Regions from separate parts of the Arthrobacter sp. BPSS-3 genome, predicted to be linked through region 2. Evidence: riboswitches for the same ligand, from Rfam matches in the RefSeq annotation. Region 2 holds a riboswitch; the other holds the start of a gene.
What was found. Region 2 has a riboswitch for thiamine pyrophosphate ahead of ACFVY3_RS04475 (bifunctional hydroxymethylpyrimidine kinase/phosphomethylpyrimidine kinase). Riboswitches for the same ligand answer to the same signal wherever they lie in the genome.

Region 1 (15,022 bases), on a different contig from region 2:
CGCGCCACCAGCTGTTCGGTGGCGTCGGCCAGTTCCAGGGCGTCCGGAAGCAGCGTCTGTTCGTCGGCGATCACTTCGAGCTTCACCCAGTCCGTCTCCAGCGCCTCGCGGGCCAGTTCGGCGGTGAGCACCGCGTCGCGGGCGGTGAAGCATCCTGCGGTGTTGGGCAGCACCCGGATGTTGCGGTCGGCCAGCAGTTGGAACAGCGATCCGCTCTCTGCCGGGGAGTAGCGGCGCATCGCCACGGTGGTCAGTTCCGTTCCGGACGCTTCCAGTGCGGCGCCGAGGCCGTCGAGGCTGGGTGCGCCGCCGGTGCCCATGATGAGCCGGGAGCCCAGCTCCACGCCGTCGAAGGTCACCGGGTCGCGGTGCGCCGTGGCCTTCACGGCGGGCTCCTGCGCGGTGTCTGCTTCGTTCATGCCGTTCATCCTCCCTGTACCGCGGTGACGAGTTCGACGTCGTCGCCCTCGATGAGTTCTGTTGCGTGCCACCGGCTGCGGGGCACGACCTCGGCGTTGCGCGCGACGGCGACGCCGAGTTTGCGTCCGTCCGTGGCCTGGCCGTTGTCCGCCAGGGGCCGGCCGGTGACGCCGCTGACGAGGGCGCCGACCGTGGCGTTGTCCGGGAGCGCGTGCGGCTTCCCGTTGAGGGTGATGTTCATGCGGTTGTCCTGTGGGTCGCGGGGTGGAGAGCGTTGGTTAAGCTGGTCGACTGGTTGTGCTCAGCGTCGGTGCGTGGGCGGTCGAAGCGGTCCGGGAGGAACCCGTCCCAGCGCGGGTCCGGGGTGCCGTCCAGCAGCTCCCGGCAGATGGCCGCGGCCGCCGGGGTCAGCAGCACACCGTGCCGGAAGAAGCCGGTGGCGATCACCAGGCCCGGAACGTGGCCGCCGCCGGCGGCACGGACCCGTCCCAGCAGCGGGGCGTTGTCCGGGGTGCCGGGGCGTGCCCTGGCCGTGGCCTCGACGAGTTCCAGCTCGGCGACGGCCGGGACCAGCTGCTGGGCATCGCGCAGCAGCTGGTAGACCCCTCCGGCGGAGACGCCCAGGTCCCCGGCCTGGTCCTCGCGCTGGGTGGCGCCAACCACCACGGTTCCGTCTCCGCGCGGAACGATGTAGACCGGGACACCCCGGACCAGCCCGCGCACGGTGGAACTCAGCAATGGACGCAGGCGTTCGGGCACCCGGAGCCGGAGGATGTCGCCGTGGACCGGCCGCAGCGGCAGGGTGAGCCCGGCCGGGAGGTCCTGCAGGGCGGCGGCGCCCAGGCCGTTGGCCACGATGGTCTCGGCCGACCGGATCTCCTCTCCCCCGCTGAGCCGCACGCCGGCGATCCGGCCGTCCGCCTCGATTAGGCCCGCGGCGCGGTGCGGGACGGCCCGGAATGCGGTGTCGGCTGCCAGCAGGGCTCTGATCCGGGTGATCAGGCGGCGCGGGTCCACCTGGTGGTCGGCGGGGATCTCGAAGGCGCAGGAGATCGCCGGGCTGAGCAACGGTTCGCGGCGGCGGGCCTCCCGCACGGTGAGGGGTTCGACGGACAGTCCGGAGGCCACCTGGAGGGCGCGCAGGTCCGCGAGCGCCTGCCGGTCCGCGGCGTCGGCGCCCACGGCGAGGGTCGGCGTCGTGAGGTAGCCGGTGCCGGCTCCCCCGTCGCCGCCGTCGGCGAGGCTGCCGGCGAAGGCGGGCCAGAGCCTGGAGGACTCCAGCATCAGGGGCAGCAGTCCCTCCTCCTGGTAGTGGAGTTCGCTGACGGGTGCCAGCATCCCGGCGGCGGCCCAGCTGGCGCCGTCCCCGGGGGCGTCGTCGATCAGCGCCACGGTGCGTCCGGAGCGCCGGAGTTCCCAGGCGATGCCGTGGCCGATCACGCCCCCGCCAATCACGACGGCGTCGAGGGGGCCGTCAGGCCGGGCACCGGGGCCGTGCGGCCGGGCCTTAGGGCTGGGGGTGGTGTTCATGGGTTCCTTCCCTACGCCGGTACTAGCCGGATCAGGTCAAGTGGTCGGCTCTGACGCCCTCTCAGCCCTGCGCCGTCGACGGCGTGCGGGGCTCCCGCGGTATGCGCCCAGTTTAGAGGAACTACGCTTGGGGCATGAGCCAGGATGTCCACAGCACCGCCCGTTTGTACCTCTGCACCGATGCCCGCAAGGACCGCGGAGACTTTGAAGCCTTTGTCGATGCCGCGTTTACCGGGGGCGTGGACATCATCCAGCTCCGCGACAAGACCATCGAAGCCGCGGAGGAACTGGAGCTGCTGGAGGTCCTGCACACGGTCGCGGCGCGCCACGGCCGGCTCTGGGCCGTCAACGACCGCGCCGACCTGGCCTCGCTGGCCGGTGCCCCGGTGTTCCACATCGGGCAGAAGGACATTCCGTTCGGAGCGGCCCGGGACTTCCTCGGCAAGGACACCGTGATCGGCCTGTCCACCCACACCCCGGAGCAGGTCGACGCCGCCATCGCCGCCGCGCCGGGCCGGAGCGGGCTGGACTACTTCTGCGTGGGCCCGGTCTGGGCGACACCCACCAAGCCCGGCCGGGCCGCCGTCGGCCTGGACCTGGTCCGCTACGCCGCCGACGCGATCGAGCGCGCCGAGGCCGCTGGCGACGGCGGCAAGGTGGCCGGCGTCGTGCCGTGGTTCGCGATCGGCGGCATCGACCTGACAAATGTGGAGCAGGTCCTCGACGCCGGGGCCCGGCGGATCGTGGTGGTCCGGGCGATCACCAAGGCGGACGACCCCGCCGCTGCGGCGCAGGCCCTGCTCGCCGCCCTCGACGCCCGGGCTTAGTCGCGGCCGTGCGTAAGCGCGGCCGGTCGCCTCGGCCTCACCGGCCGCAGGCCCTCTACCCGGCCAGGCCCAGCAGGGTCATCCGGCGGGAGTGCGCCGTGGCCAGCGAAGTCAGCAGCGCCCGGACCGGATCCGTGCCCGCAGGGACGCCGTTGCCCGTTGCCCCGTTGCCCGCTGCTTCCGAACCCTGGACGGCCAGGAAAGCGTGGTCGGCCGCGACCCGCTGCGCCTGGGTCAGCGCCTCGCCGAGAAGCCGCCGTGCCCACAGCGCCAGCCGGGAGGCCAGCCGGGGATCGTCGGCCAGGGCCTGCTTGAGCCGTTCACGCAGCACCCCGGTGGCCTCTTCGGAGGCCTGGACCTGCTCCACGAGGGCCGCGGTGGCGGGATCCAGCCGCGGAATCAGGGAACGGTAGAAGTCGGCGGAGACGGTGTCGATGACATACGCCTTCATCAGCGACTCGAACCAGTCGGCCGGCCGCGTCCGCTCATGGAAGTGGTCAACCGAGCGCTGGAACGGCACCATGGCGCCCTCCACGTCCTCGCCCATGTCCCGCAGCCGGGCGCACACGAGTTCGTAGTGCTCGAACTCCCGCACCGCCAGCCGGCCCAGCACGGCCCTGTCCCGGAGGGCGGGCGCGTAGCGGGCGTCGGAGGAGAGCCGTTCAAAGGCGGAGAGTTCGCTGTAGGCCATCACGCCGAGCAGGTCCGTGAGAAAGCGGTGATCGCGGGCGGAATCCGGCGTCGGAGTGCTCATCGTTCAAGACTAGCGGCGGATTTCGGGCTACCCTGACTTTCGTGTCTCACCATCGCCTGACGCCGAGCGTCCGCCAGCAGCAAAACCAGCTCGCCGAGGCGCTGAAGGCCCTGCGCACCGTCCTGGAACTGCCCGGGCCGTTCCCCAAGGAGGCGCTGCGCGACGCCGAGGCGGCGGTGGCCGGGCACGAACTTCCCGGCCTGGACCTGACCCACGTGGAGTTCGTGACGATCGACCCGGCGTCGTCCACGGACCTGGACCAGGCCCTGTTCATTGACCGCTCCGGCGACGGATACAAGGTCTTCTACGCGATCGCCGATGTCCCGTCCTTCGTGGCCCCCGGCGGCCCGCTCGACGCCGAGACGCGCCGCCGCGGGCAGACCTTCTACACGCCCGAGGGCCGCATCCCGCTCCACCCCGAGGTCATCAGCGAGGCCGCCGGCAGCCTCCTGGCCGGCCAGCTCTGCGCGGCCTTCGTCTGGGAGTTCGAGCTCGACGCCGCCGCCGAGGTGTCCTCGGTCCTGGTGCGCCGCGCCCGGGTCATCAGCCGCGCCAAGCTCAGTTACGCCGGGGTGCAGGCGGACCTCGACGCCGGCACGGCCGCCCCCGTCCTGGAACTGCTGAAAGAGGTCGGCGGCAAGCGGGTGGAGCTCGAGCGGCAGCGCGGCGGAGCGAGCCTGAACATGCCGGACCAGGAAATCGAACAGCTCCCCGACGGCGGCTACCGGATCGTCGCGGCTCCCCCGCTGCCGGTGGAGGACTGGAACGCGCAGATCTCGCTGATGACCGGAATGGCCGCCGCGGGCCTGATGCTCAAGGGCAAGGTGGGCATCCTGCGGACCATGCCCGCGCCGGACGAACGCTCCCTGCGCCACTTCCGCCGGCAGACCGGAGCGCTCGGCAAGCCGTGGGACGGGGAGACCAGCTACGGGGAATACCTGCGCACCCTGGACCCCACAGACCCCAAGCAGCTGGCCATCCTGCACTCGGCCGGGATGCTGTTCCGCGGCGCCGGCTACACCCCGTTCGATGGCAGCGTCCCGGACGACGCCATCCAATCCGCCATCGGCGCGTCGTACGCGCACTCCACCGCCCCGCTGCGGCGGCTGATCGACCGGTTCGTCCTGGTCATCTGCGAGGCGCTCTCGAACGGCGCTGAAGTTCCCGCCTGGGCCCGGGAGGCGCTGCCGTCCCTGCCCGCGATCATGGCGGCCTCGGACCAGCTCGCCGGGAAGCTGGAGCGGATGTCCCTGGACACGGTCGAGGCGGCGCTGCTAGTCAACCACGTCGGCCAGGAGTTCGACGCCGTCGTCATTTCCGGGTCGAAGCCCGCCAACGGTAACGGCGCGGGGGCCGGCAACGGCAACGGGAACGGGACAAAACCCAACGGCAACGGTCCGTCCGGAATCGTGCAGATCGCAGAGCCGGCCGTGACCGCCCGATGCCCGGGTGAGATGGAGTCGGGCAGCCTGGTCCGGGTACGCGTCGTCTCGGCTGACATCGCCGCCCGCGAGGTGCGGCTGGAGCTCGCCGGCTGAGGCCGCACCGCGCCGCAACGGCCGCGCCGTCGGGGACGCAGGGGCCGAACGGCTAGACTGGAAGGGTAGTAATGGATGCCCGGTCGTTGATTTCCTCGTAATTTCGAATCAACAAGCCCGCCCCTACGCGATCTTGAGACACACCCGCTGGTCCCAGTGCCAGCATCTAGATAGCCCGCGATCGGCTCCACTGGACTTGCTTGCGCCTACCGAGCGTGCTCCGGAACGGCCCTCCGCCGCCCCGTCGAGCAGGCAGCGCAACCCAAATGAATAAGGAAACTCCCCGTGAGTGAATTGCACACGCATCAGCTTCTGACCGACGAATCCGGCACGGAATCGATCGAACCGGAAGAAACCATCAGCTCCGACGAGGCGCCCCACGCCCTTCCGGAAAAGACGTTCGCCGACTTCAACGTCCGCGCCGACATCGTCGAGTCCCTGGCCGACGCCGGGATCACACACCCGTTCCCCATCCAGGCCATGACCCTGCCGGTGGCCCTGGGCGGCCACGACATCATCGGCCAGGCCAAGACCGGTACCGGCAAGACCCTCGGCTTCGGCATCCCCGCGCTGCAGCGGGTCGTCGGCCGCGACGACGCCGGCTACGACGCCCTCCCGACACCGGGTGCCCCGCAGGCCCTCGTGATCGTCCCGACCCGCGAGCTCGCCGTCCAGGTCGCCAACGACCTGCAGAACGCGGCCCGCAAGCGCAACGCCCGGATCGCCACCATCTACGGCGGCCGCGCGTACGAGCCGCAGGTCGATGCGTTGCAGAAGGGCGTGGAGGTTGTCGTCGGCACCCCCGGCCGCCTGATCGACCTGTTCAAGCAGAAGCACCTGGTGCTCAAGAACGTGAAGATGGTCATCCTCGACGAGGCCGACGAGATGCTGGACCTGGGCTTCCTGCCCGACGTCGAGACGCTGATCGCCGCCACCCCGGCCGTGCGCCAGACCCTGCTGTTCTCCGCCACCATGCCCGGCCCGGTCATCGCCATGGCCCGCCGCTACATGAGCCAGCCCACCCACATCCGCGCCGCGGACCCCGAGGACGAGGGCCTGACAAAGCGGGACATCCGCCAGCTGATCTACCGCGCCCACAGCATGGACAAGGTCGAGGTGGTGGCCCGGATCCTGCAGGCCCGCGGCCGCGGCCGGACCATCATCTTCACCAAGACCAAGCGCACCGCCGCAAAGGTCGCCGAGGAACTCGTGGACCGCGGGTTCGCGGCCGCCGCCATCCACGGTGACCTCGGCCAGGGCGCCCGCGAACAGGCGCTGCGCGCCTTCCGCAACAACAAGGTGGATGTCCTTGTCGCCACCGACGTCGCCGCCCGCGGCATCGACGTCGACGACGTCACGCACGTGATCAACTACCAGTGCGTCGAGGACGAGAAGATTTACCTGCACCGCGTGGGCCGCACCGGCCGCGCCGGCAACAAGGGCACCGCCGTGACCTTCGTGGACTGGGACGACATGCCGCGCTGGGGCCTGATCAACAAGGCCCTCGGCCTGAGCGTTCCGGAACCCATCGAGACCTACTCCTCCTCCCCGCACCTGTTTGAGGACCTGGATATCCCCGAGGGAACCAAGGGCCGCCTGCCGCGCGACAAGCGCGTCCTGGCCGGCGTGGACGCCGAGGAACTCGAGGACCTAGGCGAGACCGGCAAGAAGAACCCGCGCAGCAGCGGACGTGACGGCGCCCGCACCGGCTCCCGCGACGGCGGCCGCTCGGGCTCCCGTGAGGGCGGACGCTCCGGCGGCCGCGAGGGTTCGCGGGCCGGTTCGTCCGAAGGCGGCCGCGAGGGCGGACGTTCCGGCTCCCGCTCCGGTTCGCGCGAAGGCTCCCGCGAAGGCACCCGCGAAGGTTCGCGCCGTCGTCGGACCGCCCCCGAGCAGGAGACGGCCGCAGCGCCCGCGGAGGCCACCGGCCGCGCCGCCGCCGCGACGTCCGCCACCGAGGTTGACCGGGCCACCCGTGCCCGCCGCCGCACCCGGACCCGCCGCCACAACGGCGAAGTGGTTTCCGGGGAGGCCCAGGGCGGTACCGCGACGCGCAGCGCCGAGGCCTAATCCCCACCATGCCTGACTCCGTCTGGGCGCCGGACGGCAGCAACCTGGTGGTACACGCGGACAACGCGGAGTACCTCCAGACGCTGCCGGACGGCGCCTTCACCCTCATCTACGTGGACCCGCCCTTCAACACCGGCCGGGTCCAGAAGCGCCAGGAAACGAAGATGGTGCTCAACGCCGACGGCGTGGGCGACCGGGTGGGTTTCAAGGGCCGCTCCTACGACACGATCAAGGGCGCCCTGCACAGCTACGACGACGCCTTCAGCGACTACTGGTCTTTCCTGGAGCCACGGCTGGTGGAGGCGTGGCGGCTGCTGGCGGATGACGGCACGCTCTATCTGCACCTGGATTACCGCGAGGTGCACTACGCCAAGGTGATGCTGGACGCGATCTTCGGCCGCGAGTGCTTCCTCAACGAGATCATCTGGGCCTACGACTACGGCGCCCGCGCGAAGTTCCGCTGGCCCACCAAGCACGACAACATCCTCGTGTACGTCAAGAACCCGGCGAAGTACCACTTCGACAGCGCCGAGGTGGACCGGGAGCCGTACATGGCGCCGGGTCTGGTCACGCCGGCCAAGCGGGAGCTCGGCAAGCTGCCCACCGACGTCTGGTGGCACACCATCGTCTCCCCCACCGGCCGGGAGAAGACCGGGTACCCGACGCAGAAGCCCGAGGGGCTGATCCGCCGCGTGGTGGCAGCCTCCAGCCGGCCCGGGGACTGGTGCCTGGACTTCTTCGCCGGCTCCGGGACGCTAGGCGCCGTGGCCTCAAAGCTGGGCCGCAAATTCGTCTGCGTGGACCAGAACCAGGCGGCCATCGACGTCATGGCCAAGCGCCTGTCCGGCGCCGCCGAGTTCACCGCCCACCCGGCCACGCCGCCTGCCTGAGAGCCCGGCCTGAGAACTGGGCCTGAGCGCTACATCCAGCTCTTCACGAAGGAGTGTACGGCGTCGGCGATCATCTGCACGGCGATCGCCGAAAGCAACAGGCCGGCAATCCGGGTGACCAGCTCGACGCCGTTCTCCCCCAGCGCCCGCTGCACCAGCCCGGCGAACCGCATCGCCAGGTACAGGGACGCCAGCGTCACGGCGATGCCCACGCCCACCGCAAGGTACTGCGGCACCGTCGAGGACCGCTGGACGAACACCATCACCGCGACAATCGCGCCAGGTCCGGCCATCAACGGCGTGCCCAGCGGGACGAACGCCACGTTCGTGTACTTCGCCGCGCTCTCCTCCCCGCCGGTGGACCCGGTCAGCAACTGCAGCGCGATAAGGACCAGCAGCAGGCCGCCGGCGCCCTGCAGCGCCGCCAGGGAGATGTGCATGTAGTTCAGGATGGACTGGCCGAAAATCGCGAAGGTGACAATCACGCCGGTGGCCACCACGAGCGCCTGCAGGGCCGAAAGGTTGCGTTCCTTCGCGTTCATCTGCGCCGTCAGGGACATGAAGATGGGCACCGTGCCCGGCGGGTCCATGATCACGAAGAGCGTCACGATCACCGAGGCCAGCAGCTGCAGGTCGATCCAGTCCATCAGCGCACCACCGCGGTGCCGCTGGCGAGTTCCTCGATGCGTGCCAGCACCTCCGGGGCGGTGGTGTTCTCACCCAGCAGGTTCGGCTTCCCGGCGCCGTGGTAATCGGAGGAGCCGGTCACCAGCAGGTCGTGCTCGGTGGCCAGGCGGCGCAGGAAGGCCCGGCCCTGTTCGGGGTTGTCCCGGTGGTTGATCTCGAGGCCGGCCAGGCCGGCGTCGATCATCTCCCGGTAGGTGTGCTCGCCGACGATCCGGCCGCGGGAGGACGCCACCGGGTGGGCGAAGACCGGGACCCCGCCGGCGGCCCGGACGAGTTCGACGGCGGCCGCCGGATCCGGGGCGTAGTGCTGCACCCAGTAGCGGGACCGGGAGGTCAGGATCGTCTCGAAGGCCTCGCTCCGGTCCTCGACGACGCCGGCGGCCACGAGCGCGTCGGCGATGTGCGGGCGGCCCAGGGTAGCGCCGGGGGCCACGTGGTGGATCACGTCGTCCCAGCTGAGCGGGTAGTCCTCGGCCAGCAGGCTGACCATCCGCTCGGCCCGGGTGAAGCGGGCGTCCTTGGACTTGGTGATCTCCTCCAGCAGCCCCGGGTGGGCGGGGTCGTGCAGGTAGCTGAGCAGGTGCACGCTGATGCCCTCGCGGGTCCGGCACGAGACCTCCATGCCCGGGACCAGGGCCACCCCCAGCTTCAAGGCCGCGGCGGAGGCCTCGGCCCAGCCGTCCGTGGTGTCGTGATCGGTCAGGGCCACCACGTCGAGTCCGGCCCCCGCGGCGGCGGCGATCAGCTCCGCCGGCGGCTGGGTTCCATCGGAAACATTCGAGTGGGCATGCAGGTCTATCCTCACCTGCCCAGCCTAGTAGATCGGGGTGCCTCCGGGCCCCGGGCGGCCTGTTGGCCTAAGCCGCGCCGCTGGTGAGACGATGGGGACGTGAACGATGCAGATAACACCCAGATCTCCGCTTCCCAGCCCCTCGAAGAGCGCGTCAACAACCGCTCCCAGCGCCCCGCTTCCGAGGCCTTCAAGGCCTTCATGGCCAGCAACTGGGCGGCCGCCCCGGCAGAGCTGCCGGAACGGGACGCCGTCGCCGGCCACGCCGCCTCCCGCCGCAAGGCCATCTCCGAGCAGTTCAAGGGTGAACGCCTGGTGATCCCGGCCGGCCCGTTGAAGGTCCGCTCCAACGACTGCGACTACCGCTTCCGCCCGCACTCGGGGTTCGCGCACCTGACCGGCCTCGGCCTGGACCACGAGCCCGACGCCGTCCTGATCCTGGAGCCCACGGATGAGGGCAAGGGCGACGACGGCGGCCACCACCACGCGACGCTGTACTTCCGTCCGCTGGCCGGCCGCGACACCGAACAGTTCTACGCCGACGCCCGCTCCGGTGAATTCTGGATCGGCGCCCGCCCGACCCTCGCCGAGTTCAAGGCCCGCCTGGGCCTGGCGACCGCCGACCTGGCCGAACTCGAACTGGCCATCACCAAGGACGTCGGGGCGCCCGAGATCGGCGGGATCTCCATCCGCCTCGTCCGCAAGGTCGACGAGAACATCGACGCCCTCGTGGACACCGCCCGCTACAACACCGCCAAGGACCCGGAAAACCTGGACCTCGGCGTGCTGGACGCCCTCGACGAGAAGCTCAGCGAGGCCCTCTCCGAACTCCGCCTGATCAAGGACGAGTGGGAAATCGAGCAAATGAAAATCGCCGTCGCCGCCACGGTGGAAGGTTTCACCGAGGTGGTTAAGGCCCTTCCGCGCGCGCTCACCCACCACCGCGGCGAGCGCGTGGTCGAGGGCGCGTTCTTCGCCCGCGCCCGTGAAGAAGGCAACGAACTCGGCTACGACACCATCGCCGCGTCCGGCAACAACGCCACGGTGCTGCACTGGACCCGGAACACCGGCAAGGTCAACGCGGGCGAACTGCTCCTGCTGGACGCCGGCGTCGAGGCGGACTCGCTCTACACCGCCGACGTCACCCGCACCCTGCCGGCCAACGGCACCTTCTCCGAGATCCAGCGCAAGGTGTACGAGGCCGTCCTGGACGCCGCCGACGCCGGTTTCGCCGCCGCCCAGCCCGGCACCAAGTTCCGCGACATCCACACCGCCGCCACCACGGTCCTGGCCGAGCGCCTGTCCGAGTGGGGCCTGTTGCCGGTTTCCGTGGAGGAGGCCATCAGCGTCGAGGGCCAGCAGCACCGGCGCTGGATGCCGCACGGCACCAGCCACCACCTGGGCCTGGATGTGCACGACTGCGCCCAGGCCAAGCGTGAGCTGTACCTGGACGGTGTGCTCACGCCCGGCATGGTCTTCACGATCGAACCGGGCCTGTACTTCAAGGACGAGGACCTGGCCATCCCTGCCGAGTACCGCGGCATCGGCGTCCGGATCGAGGACGACATCCTGATGACTGAGGACGGCCCGGTCAACCTCAGCGCCGCCCTGCCGCGCAAGGCCGACGACGTCGAGTCCTGGATGGCGGGCATCTACCAGGAAGTCGACGCCCAGTAGGCACCCGACCCCACCTACGAGAGAGGACCCCCGGCGCAGCGCCGGGGGTCCTCTCTTTGTCTCTTGGGTTCAGCTACTGCTGCTGCTGGCCGCCCTCGGGCTGCTGGCCCTCCTGCTTCGGCGCATCGCCGACCCGGATGCCGTACTGAGGGCGTCCGTCCGGCAGGTCCGGGTAGCGGACGGCGGAGGGGCGGGCGGGCTGCTGGTTCTGCTCGCCGGCCGGGGCACCGTACGGGCCCTGCTGGGGTCCGGGCTGCTGCTGGCCCGGCTGCTGGCCGGCTTCCGGGGAGCGCTGGCCGTAGGGGTCGGTCCAGCCGGCCGGACGCTGCGGGCCCTGCGGCTGGCCCTGCTGCGGGCCGCCGTACTGGGGTCCGGTCTGCTGCGGACCATTCTGCCGGGGACCGTTCTGCTGGTGGCCGCCCCAGGGCTGCTGGCCCTGCTGCGGGGTGTGCTGCTGGTAGCCGGCCGCGTCGGAGCGGTTCATCGGCAGCTGCTGGAGCAGGCGGCGCGCCTCGTGGGACGCCTCGAAGGCCACCACCACGTCGTAGTTGGTGGCCACCACCTGGCTGGTGGAGGTGAAGTCACGCTTGCCGCGCTGCATGGCGTAGGTGACGATGCCGAACAGCATGAAGAACGCGGCGCCCATCAGCACGGAGGTCATGATGGAGAAGTAGCCGTCCGAGGTGGAGAAGAAGGAGAGCATGACGCCGACGAACAGGCCGAACCACATGCCGCTGAGCGCGCCGGAGAGCGCCACCCGGGGATACGTCAGCCGCCCGGTGACCCGCTCCACCATCTTCAGCTCGTTGCCCACGATCGAGACCAGCTGCACGGGGAACTGCTGGTCCGCGAGGTAGTCCACGGCCTTCTGGGCGTCCAGGTAGGAGCTGTAGGAACCGACCGTGTCACCCTTGGGGACGGCGCGGGCATCGTCCGCCCCGCCCGGAACGTTGGCCTTCGGACCACCAAAAATGTTTGACATAGGCCCATTCTCACCCATCGAGCTGGTGGGTGACTGCAAATTCAGCTAAAAGAGAGCAGACTCGGTAGCCTGTAGGAGTGAGCACCACTCTTTCGCGGGTATTTGTCGCGCGCCTCCTCGGACTGGACGTCTTCGACCCCCTGGGCGACCGTCTCGGCCGGTTGCGCGATGTCGTCGTGCTCTCCCGCGGCAACCGCGGCGCACCCCACGTGGTGGGCATCGTCGTCGAGGTCCCGGGCAAGAAGCGCGTCTTCGTGCCGATGACCCGCATCACCTCGATCGACCAGACCCAGGTGATCTGCACCGGGCTGGTGAACCTGCGCCGCTTCGAACAGCGCGGCGCCGAGACCCTGGTGGTCGCCGAGATGTTCGACCGGCGCGTGACCCTGGCCGACGGCAGCGGCGACGCCACCATCGAGGACATCGCGATGGACCGGCACCGCTCGGGTGACTGGTTTGTCAGCAAGCTCTTCGTCCGCCGCGGCCACTCGCTCTCGCCGCTGAGCCGGCTGCGCCGCAACGAAACCCTCATCATCGACTGGGCCGACGCGCAGCAGGGCGCCCGCACCGAGCCGCAAGCCGCCACCCAGTTCGTCGCCACCCACGAGGACCTCAAGCCGGCCGACTTCGCCGAGGCCCTGCAGGAGATGAGCGACAAGCGCCGTTTCGAGGTGGCCAGCGAACTTCAGGACGAACGACTCGCCGACGTGCTCCAGGAGATGCCCGAGGGTGACCAGGTGGAGATCCTGTCCGCCCTCGACGTCGAACGCGCCGCCGACGTGCTGGAGGAGATGGACCCGGACGACGCCGCCGACCTCCTCGCCGAGCTCCCCTCCGCCCAGGCCGAGGAACTCCTGCAGCTGATGGAGCCCGAGGGCGCCGAGGACGTCCGGCGCCTGCTCGAGTACGACGAGGACACCGCCGGCGGCCTGATGACCCCGGTCCCGGTGATCCTCCCGCCCGAGGCGACCGTGGCCGAGGCCCTGGCGCACGTCCGCCGAGAGGAGCTCTCCCCCGCCCTGGCGTCCTCGATCTTCATTGCCCGGCCGCCGCTGGAGACCCCCACCGGGCGGTTCCTCGGCGTCGTCCACATCCAGCAGCTGCTGCGTTACCCGCCGCCTGAACCCTTGGGCAATCTGGTGGACAAAAATCTGGAGCCCGTCTCCGACCAGGCGCACATCAGCGAGGTGGCCCGCACCCTGGCCACCTACAACCTCAACTCGCTTCCCGTGGTCAACGACGACGGCCGGCTTGTCGGGGCGGTGACTGTTGACGACGTGCTTGATCATCTGTTGCCCGACGACTGGCGCGCCCACGAGGATGACGCCCCGATAAGGAAGCTTGGAGGCCGCATTGGCTGAACTCAGCACCCCCCGGAACTCCAACGTCCGTCCCGGCACCCGCTCCGCCGGCACCCTCGACACCCCGCTGAGCGGCCGGCAACGCATCCTGCCCAAGCTCTCACCCAACCCGGACGCGTTCGGCCACGCCACCGAGGGCTTCGCCCGCTTCATGGGAACGCCACAGTTCCTGGTGTACATGACCGTGTTCTGTGTCTTCTGGCTGGCCTGGAACACCTGGGCGCCCAGTGACTGGCAGTTCGACTCCAAGGACCTCGGCTTCACGCTGCTGACCCTGATGCTCTCGCTCCAGGCCTCCTACGCCGCTCCCCTGCTGCTGCTGGCCCAAAACCGCCAGGATGACCGGGACCGCGTCTCGCTGCAGCAGGACCGGCAGCGCGCCGAACGGAACCTCTCGGACACCGAATACCTGACCCGGGAACTGGCGTCCCTACGCATCGCGCTGCGCGAAGTCGCCACCCGCGACTACGTCCGCGCGGAACTGCGCAGCCTGCTGGAGGACATGCTGGAGGCGCAGGAGGAGCTCCGCAACCAGGACGAACCCGGCGCCGGTCCGGACAACCCGCGGGACAAGGTCAAAGAGCACCTCAGGGAACGCCGGGACAAGCAGCGCGGTCCCCGCACCCAGCAGATCCCCCGCGTCCGCGTCGACGGCGGCGCCGAGACCCAGGGCCGCCGCTCGGTCCCCGAAAGCTGACATTGGTGAACACCCTGCAGGATCACTCCGGCGCGCCCGGACTGGAAACGGCGGTCCGCGCCGCGCTGGCCACCGTCATTGACCCGGAGCTGCGCCGCCCCATCACCGAGCTCGGGATGGTCGACGCGGTGGAGGTCTCCGACGACGGCCGGGTGCGGATCAGCGTGTTGCTGACCATCGCCGGCTGCCCGCTGCGCGGCACCATCACCGCCGACTGCGAGGCGGCGCTGGCCGCCGTCCCGGGCGTCACCGCCGTCGACGTCGAGCTCAAGGTGATGACGCAGGAACAGCGGGACGCGCTCAAGGAGATGCTGCGCGGCCCGGGCGGTGTCCGCGGCATCCCCTTCAACCAGCCCGGCTCCCTCACCAAGGTCTACGCCGTGGCCAGCGGCAAGGGCGGCGTGGGCAAGTCCTCCGTCACGGTCAACCTCGCCTCCGCGCTGGCGGCGAAGGGTCTGCGGGTGGGGATCGTCGACGCCGACGTCCACGGCTTCTCCGTTCCGGCGCTGATGGGCATCACCGCCGCCCCCACCCGGGTGGACGACATGATCCTGCCGCCGGTGGCCCACGGCGTGAAGGTCATCTCCATCGGCATGTTCGTCGCCGGGAACCAGCCGGTGGCCTGGCGCGGGCCCATGCTGCACCGGGCGCTGGAGCAGTTCCTGACGGACGTCTACTTCGGGGACCTCGACGTGTTGTTCCTGGACCTGCCGCCGGGTACAGGGGACATCGCCATCTCCGTGGCGCAACTGCTGCCCGGTGCCGAGCTCCTGGTGGTCACCACCCCGCAGGCTGCCGC
Region 2 (15,022 bases):
CCATCAAGGTGGTCCGCGACGTGTTCAACGAGGACTTCTCCAAGCTGATCGTCTCCGGTGAGGAGGCCTGGGACACCATCGAGGCCTACGTCACCTACGTGGCGCCGGACCTGGTGGGCAGGCTCGAGAAGTGGACCAAGGACACGGACATCTTCTCCGCCTGGCGCATCGACGAGCAGATCCACAAGGCTCTGGAACGCAAGGTCTTCCTGCCGTCCGGCGGCTCCCTCGTGATCGACCGCACCGAGGCCATGACCGTGGTGGACGTCAACACCGGCAAGTTCACCGGCTCCGGCGGCAACCTCGAGGAAACCGTCACCAAGAACAACCTCGAAGCGGCCGAGGAAGTCGTCCGCCAGCTGCGCCTGCGCGACATCGGCGGCATCATCGTCATCGACTTCATCGACATGGTGCTCGAATCCAACCGCGACCTCGTTCTGCGCCGCATGGTGGAGTGCCTGGGCCGGGACCGGACCAAGCACCAGGTGGCCGAGGTTACCTCGCTCGGCCTGGTGCAGATGACCCGCAAGCGGATGGGCACCGGCCTGCTGGAAGTCTTCGGCGAGCAGTGCGAGGCCTGCGCCGGCCGGGGCGTCGTCACGCACGACGAACCGGTCGAGCACCGCCGCGCCAACACCGTCGCCGCGGAACACCACGTTCCGCGCACCGAGCAGCAGCCCGCCGCCCGCAACGAGCGCAAGCGCCGCCGCGGCAAGGGCGGCCAGGGCACCGAGGGCCAGCAGCAGCAGGTGCCGGCGGCCGGGCACCACGAGCCCACCGAGGCCGAGCGGCACGCCAAGGCCGAGGCCACCCGTGCAGCGCTGGCGAATATCGCGGCGGCGGCCCACGCGGCGCACCTGCACGACGGCGACGCCACGGCAGCGCCCGACGCCGAGACCCGGCAGGCGGCGCTGGACGCCGCCGTCGAGCTGGCCTCCACCGAGGAAGCAGCCGGTCGTCCCGCCGCCGTGCTGACGTTCGGCGGCGAGCAGGTGGCCCTGCCCTTCGTCGAGCACGCCGAGCAGGCGCCGCAGCCGGCCCTGACCCTGGACCTGCTGACCGAGGCGTTCGCCAACCTGGGCGACTCGGACTCGCGGGACCGCCAGTCCGGGACCACGGAGTCCGCGGTCCGCGAGGCCGTCCCGTCCGTGGAAGCGCCGTCCGTGGAAGCACGGTCCGTGCAAGCCCCCGCCCCGGAGGCTGAAGCACCCGCCGAGGCTCCGGCCGCCGGACGGTCCGCCGACCAGTCCCGGGCCACCCGTGGCCGGGGACGTGCCCGCACGGCCCGGATCCAGCCGCCGAACGCCCGCAACCGCGCGGCCGAACCGGAAAACCGCAGGGAACCCGCCCCGCAGGAGGCTCCGAAGCAGGACACCCGGCAGCAGGAGGCTCCGAAGCAGGACACCCGGCAGCAGGAGGCTCCGAAGCAGGACACCCGTCGGCAGGAGGCTCCCAAGACGGCCGCGCCGGCGGCGGCCCCCGTCGCCACCCGCACTCCGGCGGCAGCGGAACCGGCCACCGGCCAGCGCCGTCCGCGGCGGCACCGTAGTGCCAGCCGTGCCCAAGGGGCAGCCAACGAGACCGCCATCGAGCAGCGCCGGCAGGCCTCCGCCCCGTCCGGCCAGGGCTCGGTCCACGAGGCCAAGGCACCGGAAACGGTCAAGCCTGTGGTGAAGGACAACGGCGGCCCGATCATCCTCGGCGTCGGCGTACCGGCCTCGGAGCTGTAACCGCTCCGCCGCCGCACCACCCGGTACCGCTCAGTACCACCCGCGGGTATCGCCCGGATTCGACCTTTCGAAGCGTCGACTCCGGGCGGTACCCGCGAGCCGGTTAAGGGGAGTCCGGCCGGAGGTGGGACCGGGCAGAACGGGCCGCCGGGCAGCGAAACCGGGGAGGGGCGCTACGCTGGAACGCGACACGGGGTGCCGCGCATCGGGCCGGCTGAGATCCACACCCGTTGAACCTGTCCGGTTAGCACCGGCGAAGGGATGTCTCTTGTCTTCGACCCAACCCGCGGTAGCACCCGCGGCTCTCTCAACCACTCCCGCGGCCGGCGCCAGTTTCCTGCAGACGGTGTTCCCGGCATCCAGGGCCGACGCCGCCGGACCCGAGGCGTCGGCCGGCACGGCCCACGCGGCCACCGGGCGGGCCCGGGTCCCCAGGGTCCTGGCCATCGCCGGTTCCGACCCCTCCGGCGGCGCCGGAATCCAGGCGGACCTGAAGAGCATCGCGGCCATGGGCGGCTACGGCATGGCCGCCATCACCGCCCTGACCGCGCAGAACACCCGCGGCGTCCGGTCCGTGCACGTGCCCCCCGCCGCCTTCCTGACCGAGCAGCTGGACGCCATCGCCGAGGACATCACCATCGACGCCGTCAAGATCGGCATGCTCGGCGACGCCGGCGTCATCGACGCGGTGCGGGCGTGGCTGGAACGTACCCGGCCCGCCGTCGTCGTCCTGGACCCCGTCATGGTTGCCACCAGCGGTGACCGGCTGCTGCAGGAATCGGCCGTCGCGGCCCTGCACACCCTGCTGCCGCTCGCCGACCTGGTCACCCCGAACCTGGCCGAACTCGCCCTCCTGCTGGATGAACCGGTCGCCGCCGGCTGGGCGGAGGCGCTGGAGCAGGGCAAGCGCCTCTCCGCGCTGGCCGGAACCACGGTCCTGGTCAAGGGCGGCCATCTCGAGGAGGACGCCGACGGCGGGTGCCCGGACGCGCTGGTCAACAGCGCGGGACTGCCCGGCAGCGAGACCGTGGTGGTGCCGGGGGAGCGGGTCGACACCCGCAACAGCCACGGCACCGGGTGCTCGCTGTCCTCGGCCCTTGCCACGGCCTACGCCGCCGGCGGGGACTGGGAAGCGGCGCTGCGCCGCGTCAAGCCCTGGCTGCTGGGGGCGCTGCGCGAGGCCGGACGGCTCGACGTCGGCACCGGCAACGGACCCATCCACCACTTCCACCACCTCGCCCAGCCGGCGGAACCGGGGCCCGGGGCCGGCACGGAACACTTCACGGAACGCCTTAGGGAACCCGGCGACTTTGCCACCGGCCTCGAGCCCCTCGCCGCGGAGGGCCTGTCGGAGATCTACGCCCTGGACTTCATCCGGGGCTTGGCGGACGGAACCCTGCCGGAACACGAGTTCGCCTACTACCTCGGCCAGGACGCGCTCTACCTCAACGGCTACTCCCGGGTGCTGTCCCGCGCCGCGGCGCTAGCCCCGACGGAGGCGGAGCAACTGTTCTGGTCACGGTCGGCCGCCCAGTGCCTTGAGGTTGAGTCGGAACTGCACCGCAGCTGGCTGGCCGGGCGTGCCGGCGCCCCGCGGCGTCAGGGTCCGGTCACCAAGTCCTACGTGGACCACCTGCACGCCGCGTCCCTGGCCGGCAGCTACGGGGTCCTCGTGGCCGCGGCGCTGCCCTGCTTCTGGCTCTACGCCGAGGTGGGCGCCGCGCTGCACGCTCAGTTCCTGGCAGCGGGCGCGGACGAAAGCCACCCCTACGCGGCCTGGCTGCGGACCTACGCGGACGAGGCCTTCGCCGAGTCGACCCGGCAGGCGATCCGCTACACGGACGCCGCCGCGCGCCGCGGTTCCGCCGCCGAACGGGGCGCCATGACCGAGGCGTTCGTCCACTCGGTGCGCTTCGAGGTGGACTTCTTCGACGCGCCGAGGCTGCACGCCTGACCCGGAACGGGAGCCGCGGCCGGTAAGGTGGTGGGGCGCGGTTCCCGAAAGCGGCTGCGGCGCCCGGTCCGGTTCCTTGGAAAACGGCACTGTGGCACCGGTCACGCCCGACTCTCCGGGGCCTGCCTCGTTTGCGGCCGAAGGCGAAATTAGCGTAGTCTTGATCTTCGGTGCTTACGCCAACACTTGGGTTATGACCCTGAGGAACTGTCCACCCCACGCGGGACGGATGATCCACGGGATAGCTCATGGGTTCCCCCGGGGAACCTGCCGGCGTTGAGGCACAGCGTGAGCCGCTCCGGTATTTCGGGGCCAGGTTCCGCACGCAAATCTAGTAATAAACGTCGAGAGAAGTGAGTTCCCCAGTGGTGTACGCGATTGTCCGCGCAGGCGGCCGCCAAGAGAAGGTTTCTGTTGGAGACTTCGTTACCCTGAACCGCGTCCCCGGTGGAGCCGGCAGCACCTTTGAGCTGCCCGCACTGCTCCTGGTGGATGGTGACAAGGTCACGTCTGCCGCAGCGGACCTGGCTAAGGTAACGGTTACGGCTGAGATCCTGGAAGACCTCCGTGGTCCCAAGATCGTCATCCAGAAGTACAAGAACAAGACCGGTTACAAGAAGCGCCAGGGTCACCGTCAGGAACTGACCAAGGTCAAGATCACCGGTATCAAGTAACTTTCCGTTACTGATCAGGTTCCCGCAGTTTCCCAGAATTTTTTGAAGGCAGGCATTCCAAATGGCACATAAAAAAGGCGCGAGCTCCACTCGCAACGGTCGTGACTCCAACGCCCAGTACCTCGGCGTGAAGCGCTTCGGCGGCCAGGTCGTTTCCGCCGGCGAGATCATCGTCCGCCAGCGTGGCACCCACTTCCACCCGGGCGCCGGCGTTGGCCGCGGCGGCGACGACACCCTGTTCGCACTGACCCCCGGCGCTGTCGAGTTCGGCACCCGCCGCGGCCGTCGCGTCGTGAACATCGTGGCTGCTGCAGCCGCAGAGTAACACCTACGTTTCACAATCGGTGGGGCGGGCCAATGGGTCCGCTCCACCGGTGTTTTAACCGCATTACAATCATTCCGGGACCTTGCGGACCGGGAACAGCACTGAGGAGATCCACGTGGCCAGCTTTGTAGACCGGGTAGTACTGCACGTATCCGGCGGTACCGGCGGTCACGGGTGTGTCTCCGTCCACCGTGAAAAGTTCAAGCCCCTCGGCGGACCCGACGGCGGCAACGGCGGCAACGGCGGCGACGTCATCCTCCGCGTCGACCCCCAGACCACCACCCTCCTGGACTACCACCACGCCCCCCACCGGCACGCCACCAACGGCGGCCCCGGTATGGGTGACTGGCGCGGCGGCAAGAACGGCGAGACCCTGGTCCTGCCCGTCCCCGAAGGCACCGTCGTCAAGAGCAAGGACGGTACCGTCCTGGCCGACATGGTGGGGGAGGGCACCGAATACATCGCCGCCGCCGGCGGCCTCGGGGGCCTCGGCAACGCGGCCCTGTCCTCGCAGAAGCGCCGCGCCCCCGGCTTCGCGCTCCTCGGCATCGAGGGCGAATCCAGCGACATTGTCCTGGAACTGAAGTCCATCGCGGACATCGCCCTGGTCGGCTTCCCGTCCGCCGGCAAGTCCAGCCTGATCGCCGCCATGTCCGCCGCGCGGCCCAAGATCGCGGACTACCCCTTTACCACCCTGATCCCCAACCTCGGCGTCGTCCAGGCCGGCGACGTCCGTTTCACCATCGCCGACGTGCCCGGCCTGATCGAGGGCGCCAGCGAGGGCAAGGGCCTCGGCCACCACTTCCTGCGCCACGTCGAACGCTGCGCCGCCCTGGTCCACGTCCTCGACTGCGGCACGCTCGAATCGGACCGCGACCCGCTCTCCGACCTGGCCGTGATCGAGGCCGAGCTGGAGAAGTACGCCGTCGACATGAGCTACGCCGGCACCGACGGCGAGGTCGTCCCGCTGAACCACCGCCCGCGACTGGTCGCCCTGAACAAGGTGGACCTGCCCGACGGCAAGGACATGGCCGAGTTCGTCCGCCCCGAGCTCGAGAAGCGCGGCTACCGCGTCTTCGAAATTTCCGCCACCAGCCACGAGGGCCTGCGCCAGCTCGGCTTCGCCATGGCAGAGATCGTCAAGGCCGCCCGCGACGCCGTCGCCGCCACCCCGCCGAAGGTCGCCGCCCCGGTGCTGCGCCCCCGCGCCGTCAACGAATCCGGCTTCACCATCCGGCGCGAGGAACGCGGCATGGAACCGCTGTTCCGTGTCCTGGGCGAAAAGCCGGTGCGCTGGGTCAAGCAGACAGACTTCACCAACGAGGAAGCCATCGGCTACCTCGCGGACCGGCTGGCCAAGCTGGGCGTCGAAACCGAGCTGTTCAAGCAGGGCGCCAAGCCCGGCGACGCCGTCGTGATCGGCGAGGACGACGGCGTCGTCTTCGACTGGGAGCCCACCATGATGGCCGGCGCGGAACTGCTGGCCTCCCCGCGCGGCACCGACATCCGCTTCGCGGACATCGGCGACCGCCCCACCCGCGGCCAGAAGCGCGAGGAACAGCAGGAACGCCGCGACGCCAAGGCCGCCGCCCGCGCCGAGCTGGAAGCCGAGCGCAAGGCCGGCATCTGGACCGAATCGGTCAGCGGCCGCCGCGCCCAGCAGCCGCTCAAGGAGAGTGGACTCGGCGACGCCGATGACCAGTAACGCCACCCGGGCCGGCGACGTGACGTCGGCAGTATTTCCCGGCCGGGCACTCCTGGCCGACGCGCGCCGGATCGTCGTCAAGGTCGGCTCCTCCTCGCTGACGTCCATCAAGGGCGGCATCGACGAGGAGGCCCTCACCGGCCTGGCCGACGCCCTGGCGCACAAGCGCAACGCCGGCACCGAGATCATCCTGGTCTCCTCCGGCGCGATCGCCGCCGGCCTGGCACCTCTGGGCCTGGAGAAGCGCCCCCGCGACCTCGCCACCCAGCAGGCCGCGGCGAGCGTGGGGCAGGGCCTGCTCATGGCCCGCTACACCCACGCCTTCGGCGCCCACGGGGTCACTGTCAGCCAGGTCCTGCTGACCGCGGACGACTTCATGCGCCGCAGCCAGCACACCAACGCGTTCCGCGCCCTGGACCGGCTGCTGAACCTCGGCGTCGTGCCCGTGGTCAACGAGAACGACACCGTCGCCACCCACGAGATCCGCTTCGGCGACAACGACCGGCTGGCCGCCTTGGTGGCCCACCTGGTCCGCGCCGACGCGCTGGTGCTGCTCTCCGACGTCGACTCCCTCTACGACGGGCCGCCCGCACGCGGCGCCCGGAGGATCCCGCACGTCGCGGGCCCCCGTGACCTCGAGGGCGTCTCGATTGGCAGCACCGGCAAGGCCGGCGTGGGGACCGGCGGAATGGTCACCAAGGTGGAGGCAGCCTCGATCGCCGCCGGCTCCGGCATCCACGCCCTGGTCACCTCCACCCCGAACGCCGCCGCCGCACTGGCGGGGGAGGACGTGGGCACCTGGTTCTCCGTTAACGGCGCCCGCAAGCCCATCCGGCTGCTCTGGCTGGCGCACCTCGCGTCCGTCCAGGGCCGGCTGGTGCTCGACGACGGCGCCGTCCGCGCCGTCCGGGAACGCCACACCTCCCTGCTGCCAGCCGGCATCACCGCCGTGCATGGGGACTTCGAGAGCGGCGACCCGGTGGAGATGGTCGGCGCCGACGGCACCGTGATCGCCCGCGGGCTGGTCAACTACGGCGCCGGGGAGCTGCCGCAGATGCTCGGACGCTCCACCATGGACCTGGGCCGCAGCCTGGGCCCTGGCTACGAGCGCGAAGTTGTTCATGTTGACGACCTGGTGCTGGTCTGACCCACCCACTCGCCTAAACTTGGAGCATGACTGAGGCCCTGACTTCGCACCCCGACCTGCCCCTGAACGACACGTCTGCCGCAGGCCTGCCGCCGGCGGCCCCGGGTGTCGAAGCCGCGGTCCACGCGATCGCCGACCGGTCCCGCGCCGCCTCGCGCGAGATGGCCCGCGCCAACCGGGCCTGGAAGGACCGCGGCCTGCGCGCCATCGGCGCCGCCCTCCTGGAGCACCGGGGCACCATCCTCGCCGCCAACGCCAAGGACGTCGCCGCCGGCCGCGCCAACGGCACCTCCGCCGCGCTGCTGGACCGGCTGACGCTGAACGACGCCCGGATCGAAGCCCTCGCCGCGGCGCTGGATAACCTCGCCGGCCTGCCCGACCCCGTGGGCAACGTGGTGCGCGGCCAGACCCTGCCGAACGGGCTCCGGCTCCGGCAGGTCAACGTGCCCATGGGCGTCGTCGCCGCCATCTACGAGGCCCGCCCCAACGTCACCGTGGACATCGCCGGACTGGCGCTCAAGAGCGGCAACGCCGTGATCCTGCGCGGCGGCAGCGCCGCAGCCGAAACCAACATCGCCCTGATCAACGTCCTCCGCGACGCCCTGGTCTCCGTTGGGCTGCCCGCGGACGCCGTCCAGAGCGTCGACGAATACGGCCGCGACGGCGCCAACGTGCTGATGCGGGCCCGCGGCCGTGTGGACGTCCTGATTCCACGCGGCGGCCGGGACCTGATCCAGACCGTCGTGACCAACTCCGCCGTCCCCGTCATCGAGACCGGCGAGGGCAACGTGCACATCTTCCTCGACGCCTCCGCGGACGAGAAGATGGCCGTGGAGATCCTCCTCAACGCCAAGACCCAGCGGCCCAGCGTCTGCAACACGGTCGAAACCCTCTTGGTGCACTCGGGGTCCACCGTGCTGCCCGCCGTCGCCGACGCCCTCCGGGCCGCCGGGGTCACCCTGCACACCGACGCCCGCGTCACCGCCGCGCTGCCCTCGGTGGAGACCGTGCCCGCCACGGACGTGGACTGGGCCACCGAGTATATGGACCTGGACCTCGCCGTAGCCATGGTCGACAGCATGGACGAGGCTCTGGCCCACATCCGCAGCTGGTCCACCGGCCACACCGAGGCGATCGTCACCAACGACCTCGCCAACGCCGAGCGCTTCATCGCGGAGATTGATTCCGCCGCGGTGATCGTCAACGCCTCCACCCGGTTCACCGACGGCGGCGAGCTGGGGCTGGGCGCCGAGGTGGGGATCTCCACGCAGAAGCTGCACGCCCGCGGTCCGATGGGCTTGACCGAACTCACCACCACCAAGTGGATCGTGCAGGGCGAGGGCCAGATCCGGGCCTAGTCACGCGGTACCATGGACTAAAGCCAGGAACGGTGGGATCCTCCGCCGTCGTCCATTTGTAGAACTCACTAGGGGAGAACATGCTGTTTCAGCAGATCGCCACGTCCGTTGCCGCAGCAGTGGCGCACGAAGAACCCGCTCCGCTCATCGCGCCGCCTTACGTGATCGGCGGCACGATGTTCGTGCTCCTCCTGGTCCTGATGTTCATCACTCTCTCCTACGGCAACCTGGGCAAGCGCCACAGCGCCGTCGAAGAGCACGCTGACCCGCACCGCCAGCACCCGAACAAGCACGACCACGGCCAAGGCCACTAATATTTCCGCCATCATGAAGCCGCACGGCGCAACACGCCGCCTGCGCCTGGGTGTGATGGGCGGCACGTTCGATCCGATCCACCACGGGCACCTGGTGGCCGCCAGCGAGGTCGCGGCCAAGTTCGGCCTCGACGAGGTGGTGTTCGTACCCACTGGGCAGCCGTGGCAGAAGAGCAGCAAAAAGGTCACCCAGGCCGAGCACCGGTACCTGATGACCGTCATTGCCACAGCGTCCAATCCGCGCTTCACGGTCAGCCGCGTGGACATCGACCGGCCCGGTCCGACGTACACCATCGACACCCTGCGGGACCTGCACACGCAGCGTCCCGACGCGGACTTGTTCTTCATCACCGGAGCGGACGCCCTGGCGCAGATCCTCTCCTGGAAGGACATCAACGAGCTCTGGTCGCTGGCGCACTTCGTCGGGGTGACGCGTCCCGGCCACGTCCTGGACGGCATGGGCCGCGACGACGTCACGCTCCTGGAGATTCCGGCGATGGCGATCTCGTCCACGGACTGCCGCGCCCGCGTGGCCGCCGGCAACCCCGTCTGGTACCTGGTGCCCGACGGCGTGGTGCAGTACATCGCCAAGTACGGGCTCTACGACGGCCAGCCGGAAACGGAACTGGACGTCCACCAGGTCCGCCCCGTCCTCCAACCACACCTAACCGCCAGTACCGAGTGAGCCTCCCATGAGTCAGGAACAGCCTCCCATCCGCAGCCGACGCGAACTGCGCCGTGCCAGGGATGAACGGCAGGCAGCGGAACCGGATAACTCCGGGAGCGCCGATACCCCCGGGAACCCGGGGAGTGCCGGCGCCGGTTCCGGCTCCCCGGAGAACGCCGCCGCTGCACGGCAGTCCCGGCCCGTGGAACCCACCGAGGCCGAGACCACCGGCCGCCGCCGGATCCCCGGCCCGGTAGACACCGTGCGCCGCGAGTCGCCCGCCGAGCGGTCCTCCCAGGTCCGTGCCCGTGACCGGGCCGCCCTGCGCACCATCAAGGAACTCGCCGAGAAGGAGGGCCAGCTCTCCCCGGGCGGCCCGCCCACCCGCCGGCAGCTGCGCCTCCAGCAGCTGGCCGAGGAAACGGCTCCGGCCACGTCGGCCAACCCGATCGTGCCGATGCCCTCGCCGCGGACGCAGCGGCACCCGGTGGTGGCTCCGAAGCGGGACGCCCCACCCGAAGCGGCTCCGCAGCAGGCTCCCGAAACGGCGGACGCTCCGGAAGCACCGGCCGCCCCGGAGGGCATGAGCGTCGAGCAGGCCCTTGCCGCCCGGGAACTCCTCGCAGCCCAGGCCCGCAACCAGGTGGCGAAGATGGAGCACATTGCCGCCACCGACCCCGACGCCGTCGACCCCGAGGTCCTGGCGCAGCAGATCGCCCTGGCCGAGCGGGCCGCCGTCCTGAACCGGCGCGCCGCGGCCAAGCAGAAGCTTGCCGAGCAGAACAGCCAGCAGGCGCCCCGGACCACCGCCGGCGTCCCGGAGGCGGGGGCCGAGGGATCCGCACCCAAACCCGGCGCCCCGGACAACGGGCCCTCCACGGCCAGCAACCTGGCCATGGTCACCCCGCTGGAATTCGTCGAGGTGCCCGGCATGGAACGCCCGGTGATGAAGCGGCCGGCGACCTCCTACGTGCCGCTCGTGACCAACCAGGGTCCGAAAGTTCAGCCCCGCACCGGCCGCCGTCCGGCCAAGCAGCAGCGCGACGCCGGCCGCACCGGCGTCCTGGCCCGGGCCGAAGCCGCGGCCAAGGCCGGTCGGCGTCCCGCAGCAGGGGACCAGGTGCAGGACGCGCAGGCGCAGGAGGACCTGGCCGCCCGTCCGCCGGTCGCCGCCAACGCCGCCTACGGACTGGACCCGTTGGACGCGGCCACCGCCGGGCTCGGCCGGGCGCGGCGGCTGCACCTGCTGCAGCTCAGCGTCCTGGCCCTCGGCGTCCTGGCCCTCGTGGCCGGCGTCATCCTGATCATCACCGGCATGGGCCACTGACGCGGCCCGTGCCGCGGCCCGCCATCTATCACCAGCTTTCACCGTCCGGCCCCGGGCCGGCACCCCATTCACCGAGTTTCACCACAGTTTCATCACCAACAAGGAGTCCCGTGACTGCAACCGATTCAGCCATCACAACCGCCCGCCACGCCGCCCACGCGGCCGCGGACAAGCTGGCCGAAGACATCGTGGCGCTCGACGTCAGCGAACGCCTCGCCCTGGCCGACGTCTTCCTCATCGCGTCGGCCCCGTCCGAGCGCCAGGTCAACGCAATCGTCGACGGCATCGAGGACGAACTGTCCAAGCACGATCTCAAGCCCGTCCGCCGCGAGGGGCGCTCCGGCGGCCGCTGGGTGCTGCTGGACTACGCCGACGTCGTCATCCACGTCCAGCACGAAGAGGACCGGGTCTTCTACGCCCTCGAGCGCCTCTGGAAGGACTGCCCCGTGGTCGACCTGCAGCTCGGCGACGACGCGTCCGCCAAGGCCGCGGCCGGCACCGACGCGGAGTAGCCGGCAGCCCTCCGGGGCGGGCCCCCTCTGAATATTCCCGATTTGGAATTTTCGGAAGTGGTGTTCTAAGATATTTGAGTTGCTTCGGCGGGAACGAGGTCGAAGCGGCGAGAATACGGGGCTGTGGCGCAGCTGGTAGCGCACCTGCATGGCATGCAGGGGGTCAGGGGTTCGAGTCCCCTCAGCTCCACCGTAATCCGCCGGAACCAACAGGTTCCGGCGGATTTTTTTATTGCCCGGATGCGCTCCGGAATCCCGCGAAGCCCCCCGGAAACCAGCCGGGACACGCCCGCCGGGCGCCGATTAGCATCCCGGACGAAAGTGCATTACTCTAATCAGGTTGCTTGATCGGAACGGCATAAAAAACCGGATCGGCAGGAAACGGTTCGGGGCTGTGGCGCAGCTGGTAGCGCACCTGCATGGCATGCAGGGGGTCAGGGGTTCGAGTCCCCTCAGCTCCACCGAACGAGGCCCCGCTCATTGAGCGGGGCCTCACCGCTTTAACCCTTCGGCCACCCCACCCACCATGACGAAACGGCGGAAACCGGACGTGTCGGACCATCCCCTCGACCAGCTCTTCGCCGGACTGCGGCGCTTCCCTGACGTGGAGGCCCCCAACCTCCAGGCCTGGGACGCCACCGACCGCCTGCTGCTGGACACCGCTGCCGGCTTCCACGACGGCGGACCGGTGGCGGTCATCGGCGACAACTACGGCGCTCTGACCCTCGGCCTCCTCGCGCTGGGGACCGCCGACGGCGGCACTGACCCGGCGACACCGGCGGTCCGGGTCCATCAGGACCTCATCACGGGCGAACGCGCCCTGCGGCGCAACGCCGACGCTGCGGGCCTCACCGGCGGTTTCATCCAGACCACCCTGTCCGACGCCGTCGACGGCGCCTCCCTGGTGCTGCTCCAGCTGCCCCGCTCCCTCGCCGAACTGGAGGAGATCGCCGACGCCGTCGCGCGCCACGCCGCCCCCGGCGCTGTTCTGCTGGCCGGCGGCCGGGTCAAGCACATGAGCCTGGGCATGAACGCGGTCCTGGCCCGCTCCTTCGCGGAGGTCCAGCCCCAGCTCGCGCGGCAAAAGTCCCGCGTGCTGGTGGCCCGCGGCCCGAAGCCGGCCGTGGGGGAGCCGCCGTACCCGGTGTCAGAGCACCACCCGGGCCTGGACCTCACGGTCTGCGCCCGCGGTGCGGTCTTCGCCGGCACCGGGCTGGACATCGGCACCCGCTTCCTCCTGGACTTCCTGCCGCAGATGCCGGCCGCCCGGCACGCCGTCGACCTCGGTTGCGGCACCGGCATCCTCGCCGCCCTCTATGCCCGGAGCCACCCGGAGTCCCGCGTCACCGCCACGGACCGCTCCGCCGCCGCCGTCGACTCCGCCCTGGCCACCGCGCGCGCCAACGGAATCACGAGCGTGACGGGTTTGCGGGACGACGCCCTGAGCACCCTGCCCGACGCCTCGGTGGACCTGGTGCTGCTCAACCCGCCCTTCCACCTGGGCTCGGCCGTGCACGCCGGCGCCGGCCTCAAGCTGATCGAGGCCGCCGCCCGGGTGCTGGCGCCCGGGGGAGAACTCTGGACCGTCTACAACAGTCACCTGCAGTACCGGCCCGCCCTGGAGCGCCTGGTGGGTCCCACCCGCGAGGCGGGCCGGAACCCGAAGTTCACCGTCACCGCCAGCACCCGCCGGCCCGCGTAATCCGCGCGAACGTGACGGCTGCCTGTGTGGCAGCAACAGGCCGGTGACGTAGCATTTCCCTCATCAGCAGTACTTGCCCGATGACGTTGAGAGGTACCAGTGACTGAGAGCCGCACACCCTCGCCGCGGCGGGGAACGAACCTCCCACGGATGGGCGACTTCAACCTCACCGTCATCCTGGACGCGATCCGCCGTTCCCCGGCGGGACTGAGCCGGGTGGAGCTGGCCCAGATCGTCGGGCTCTCCCCGCAGACCATCTCCAACATCTCCCGCCGCCTCCTGGACCAGAGCCTGATCGTCGAGGCCGGCAAGGAGGGCACCGGCCCCGGTAAGCCCCGCACCATGCTGCGGCTGAACCCGGCCGGCATGTACGCCGTCGGCGTGCACGTGGACCCCGCCGTCCTCACGTTCGTCCTGCTGGACCTGGTGGGCGACGTCGTCCGGCACACCCGGATCCCGACGCCCGACGGGAGCGAACCCGGCGCCATCATCGACACCATCGCCGCCGAGATCAAACAGCTGATCGACGACTCGGGCGTGGACCGGGCCAAGATCGCCGGCCTGGGCGTCGCCTCGCCCGGACCCATCGACCTGGTGGCCGGCGCGGTCGTCGACCCGCCGCTGCTGCCGGGATGGGACCGCGTGAACCTCCGCGACGCCCTGGCCGAGGCCACCGGCCTCTCCACCATCCTGGACAAGGACGTCACCAGCGCCGCCGTCGCCGAGACCTGGGCCGGGGGCCCCAGCGGTGCCGGCAGCTTTCTCTTCATGTACATGGGCACCGGCATCGGCTGCGGCCTGGTCCTCAACGGCGAAGTGGTCCGCGGCGTCTCCGGCAACGCGGGCGAGATCGGCCACGTGATCGTGGACCCGGACGGTCCCGAGTGCGACTGCGGCCAGCGCGGCTGCGTGAAGTCCTCCGCCATCCCGCAGGTGCTGGTGGCCAAGGCCGTCGCCACCGGCGTGCTGGACGGCCCCGAGGAGGGCCACAGCGCCCCCGCCGTTCAGGAGCGTTTCGCCGAGTTGTGCGCCATGGCCTACGGCGGCCACGAGGGCGCCGTCGGCATCCTCCGCGACTCGGCCGTGCTGGTCAGCCGCGCCGTGGCCGCGGTGATCAACGCCCTGGACGTGGACCGCGTCGTCTTCGGCGGCCCGTTCTGGACCTGCCTCGCCCCGGCCTACCTGGAGCTGGTCCCCGGGCTCGTGGCAGGCAACAGCGACACCGGCAAGATCCACGGCGTGGAGGTGGTCAGCACGGGCGTGGGCGACGACGTCGGCGCTGTCGGGGCCGCCTGCCTGGTGCTGGAGCACATGCTCGCCCCGCGCTCCCAGCGGCTGCTGCTGGAGGGCTGACGCCCGCTGAGGACCGGGCGCCGGTCAACGGCGTCAGTCGATGTCCTCCAGGACCGTGCCGAACGGCAGGGTTTCGTCGATGTGGGCCTGATGGTCGTGCGGGTGCACCACCACCCGCACCCCGTGGGACCTGTCCGCCGCGGACTGCATGAGGACCGGCCGGACGGTGTTCACAATGCCCTCGCTCTTGCCCGCGAGGTACTCCTGGTAACTGGCTGGAAGCTGGATCATGCCAGCAGGATAGACCCCGCCGC

Region 1: it holds a riboswitch for thiamine pyrophosphate, as region 2 does, so the genes downstream of both, thiO (glycine oxidase ThiO) here and ACFVY3_RS04475 (bifunctional hydroxymethylpyrimidine kinase/phosphomethylpyrimidine kinase) in region 2, are expected to answer to the same signal.

What each region holds. Positions count from the first base shown of each region.
Region 1 covers NZ_JBIMMV010000001.1:595,209-610,230, reverse strand. The annotation lists gene ACFVY3_RS02945 (thiazole synthase) at 1-419, opposite strand, end outside; gene thiS (sulfur carrier protein ThiS) at 425-661, opposite strand; gene thiO (glycine oxidase ThiO) at 658-1,950, opposite strand; TPP riboswitch at 1,941-2,058, opposite strand; gene thiE (thiamine phosphate synthase) at 2,085-2,777, shown strand; gene ACFVY3_RS02925 (ferritin-like fold-containing protein) at 2,833-3,531, opposite strand; gene ACFVY3_RS02920 (RNB domain-containing ribonuclease) at 3,573-5,069, shown strand; gene ACFVY3_RS02915 (DEAD/DEAH box helicase) at 5,355-7,139, shown strand; gene ACFVY3_RS02910 (DNA-methyltransferase) at 7,148-8,029, shown strand; gene ACFVY3_RS02905 (MarC family protein) at 8,059-8,667, opposite strand; gene ACFVY3_RS02900 (PHP domain-containing protein) at 8,676-9,521, opposite strand; gene ACFVY3_RS02895 (aminopeptidase P family protein) at 9,606-11,183, shown strand; gene ACFVY3_RS02890 (general stress protein) at 11,257-12,165, opposite strand; gene ACFVY3_RS02885 (magnesium transporter MgtE N-terminal domain-containing protein) at 12,243-13,526, shown strand; gene ACFVY3_RS02880 (DUF1003 domain-containing protein) at 13,507-14,223, shown strand; gene ACFVY3_RS02875 (Mrp/NBP35 family ATP-binding protein) at 14,238-15,022, shown strand, end outside.
Region 2 covers NZ_JBIMMV010000002.1:318,838-333,859, forward strand. The annotation lists gene ACFVY3_RS04470 (Rne/Rng family ribonuclease) at 1-1,730, shown strand, start outside; TPP riboswitch at 1,912-2,009, shown strand; gene ACFVY3_RS04475 (bifunctional hydroxymethylpyrimidine kinase/phosphomethylpyrimidine kinase) at 2,170-3,684, shown strand; gene rplU (50S ribosomal protein L21) at 4,050-4,358, shown strand; gene rpmA (50S ribosomal protein L27) at 4,420-4,683, shown strand; gene obgE (GTPase ObgE) at 4,799-6,388, shown strand; gene proB (glutamate 5-kinase) at 6,378-7,535, shown strand; gene ACFVY3_RS04500 (glutamate-5-semialdehyde dehydrogenase) at 7,562-8,893, shown strand; gene ACFVY3_RS04505 (hypothetical protein) at 8,974-9,207, shown strand; gene nadD (nicotinate-nucleotide adenylyltransferase) at 9,221-9,892, shown strand; gene ACFVY3_RS04515 (hypothetical protein) at 9,900-11,201, shown strand; gene rsfS (ribosome silencing factor) at 11,312-11,713, shown strand; tRNA gene ACFVY3_RS04525 (tRNA-Ala) at 11,831-11,903, shown strand; tRNA gene ACFVY3_RS04530 (tRNA-Ala) at 12,102-12,174, shown strand; gene ACFVY3_RS04535 (class I SAM-dependent methyltransferase) at 12,240-13,415, shown strand; gene ACFVY3_RS04540 (ROK family transcriptional regulator) at 13,515-14,768, shown strand; gene ACFVY3_RS04545 (hypothetical protein) at 14,802-14,999, opposite strand.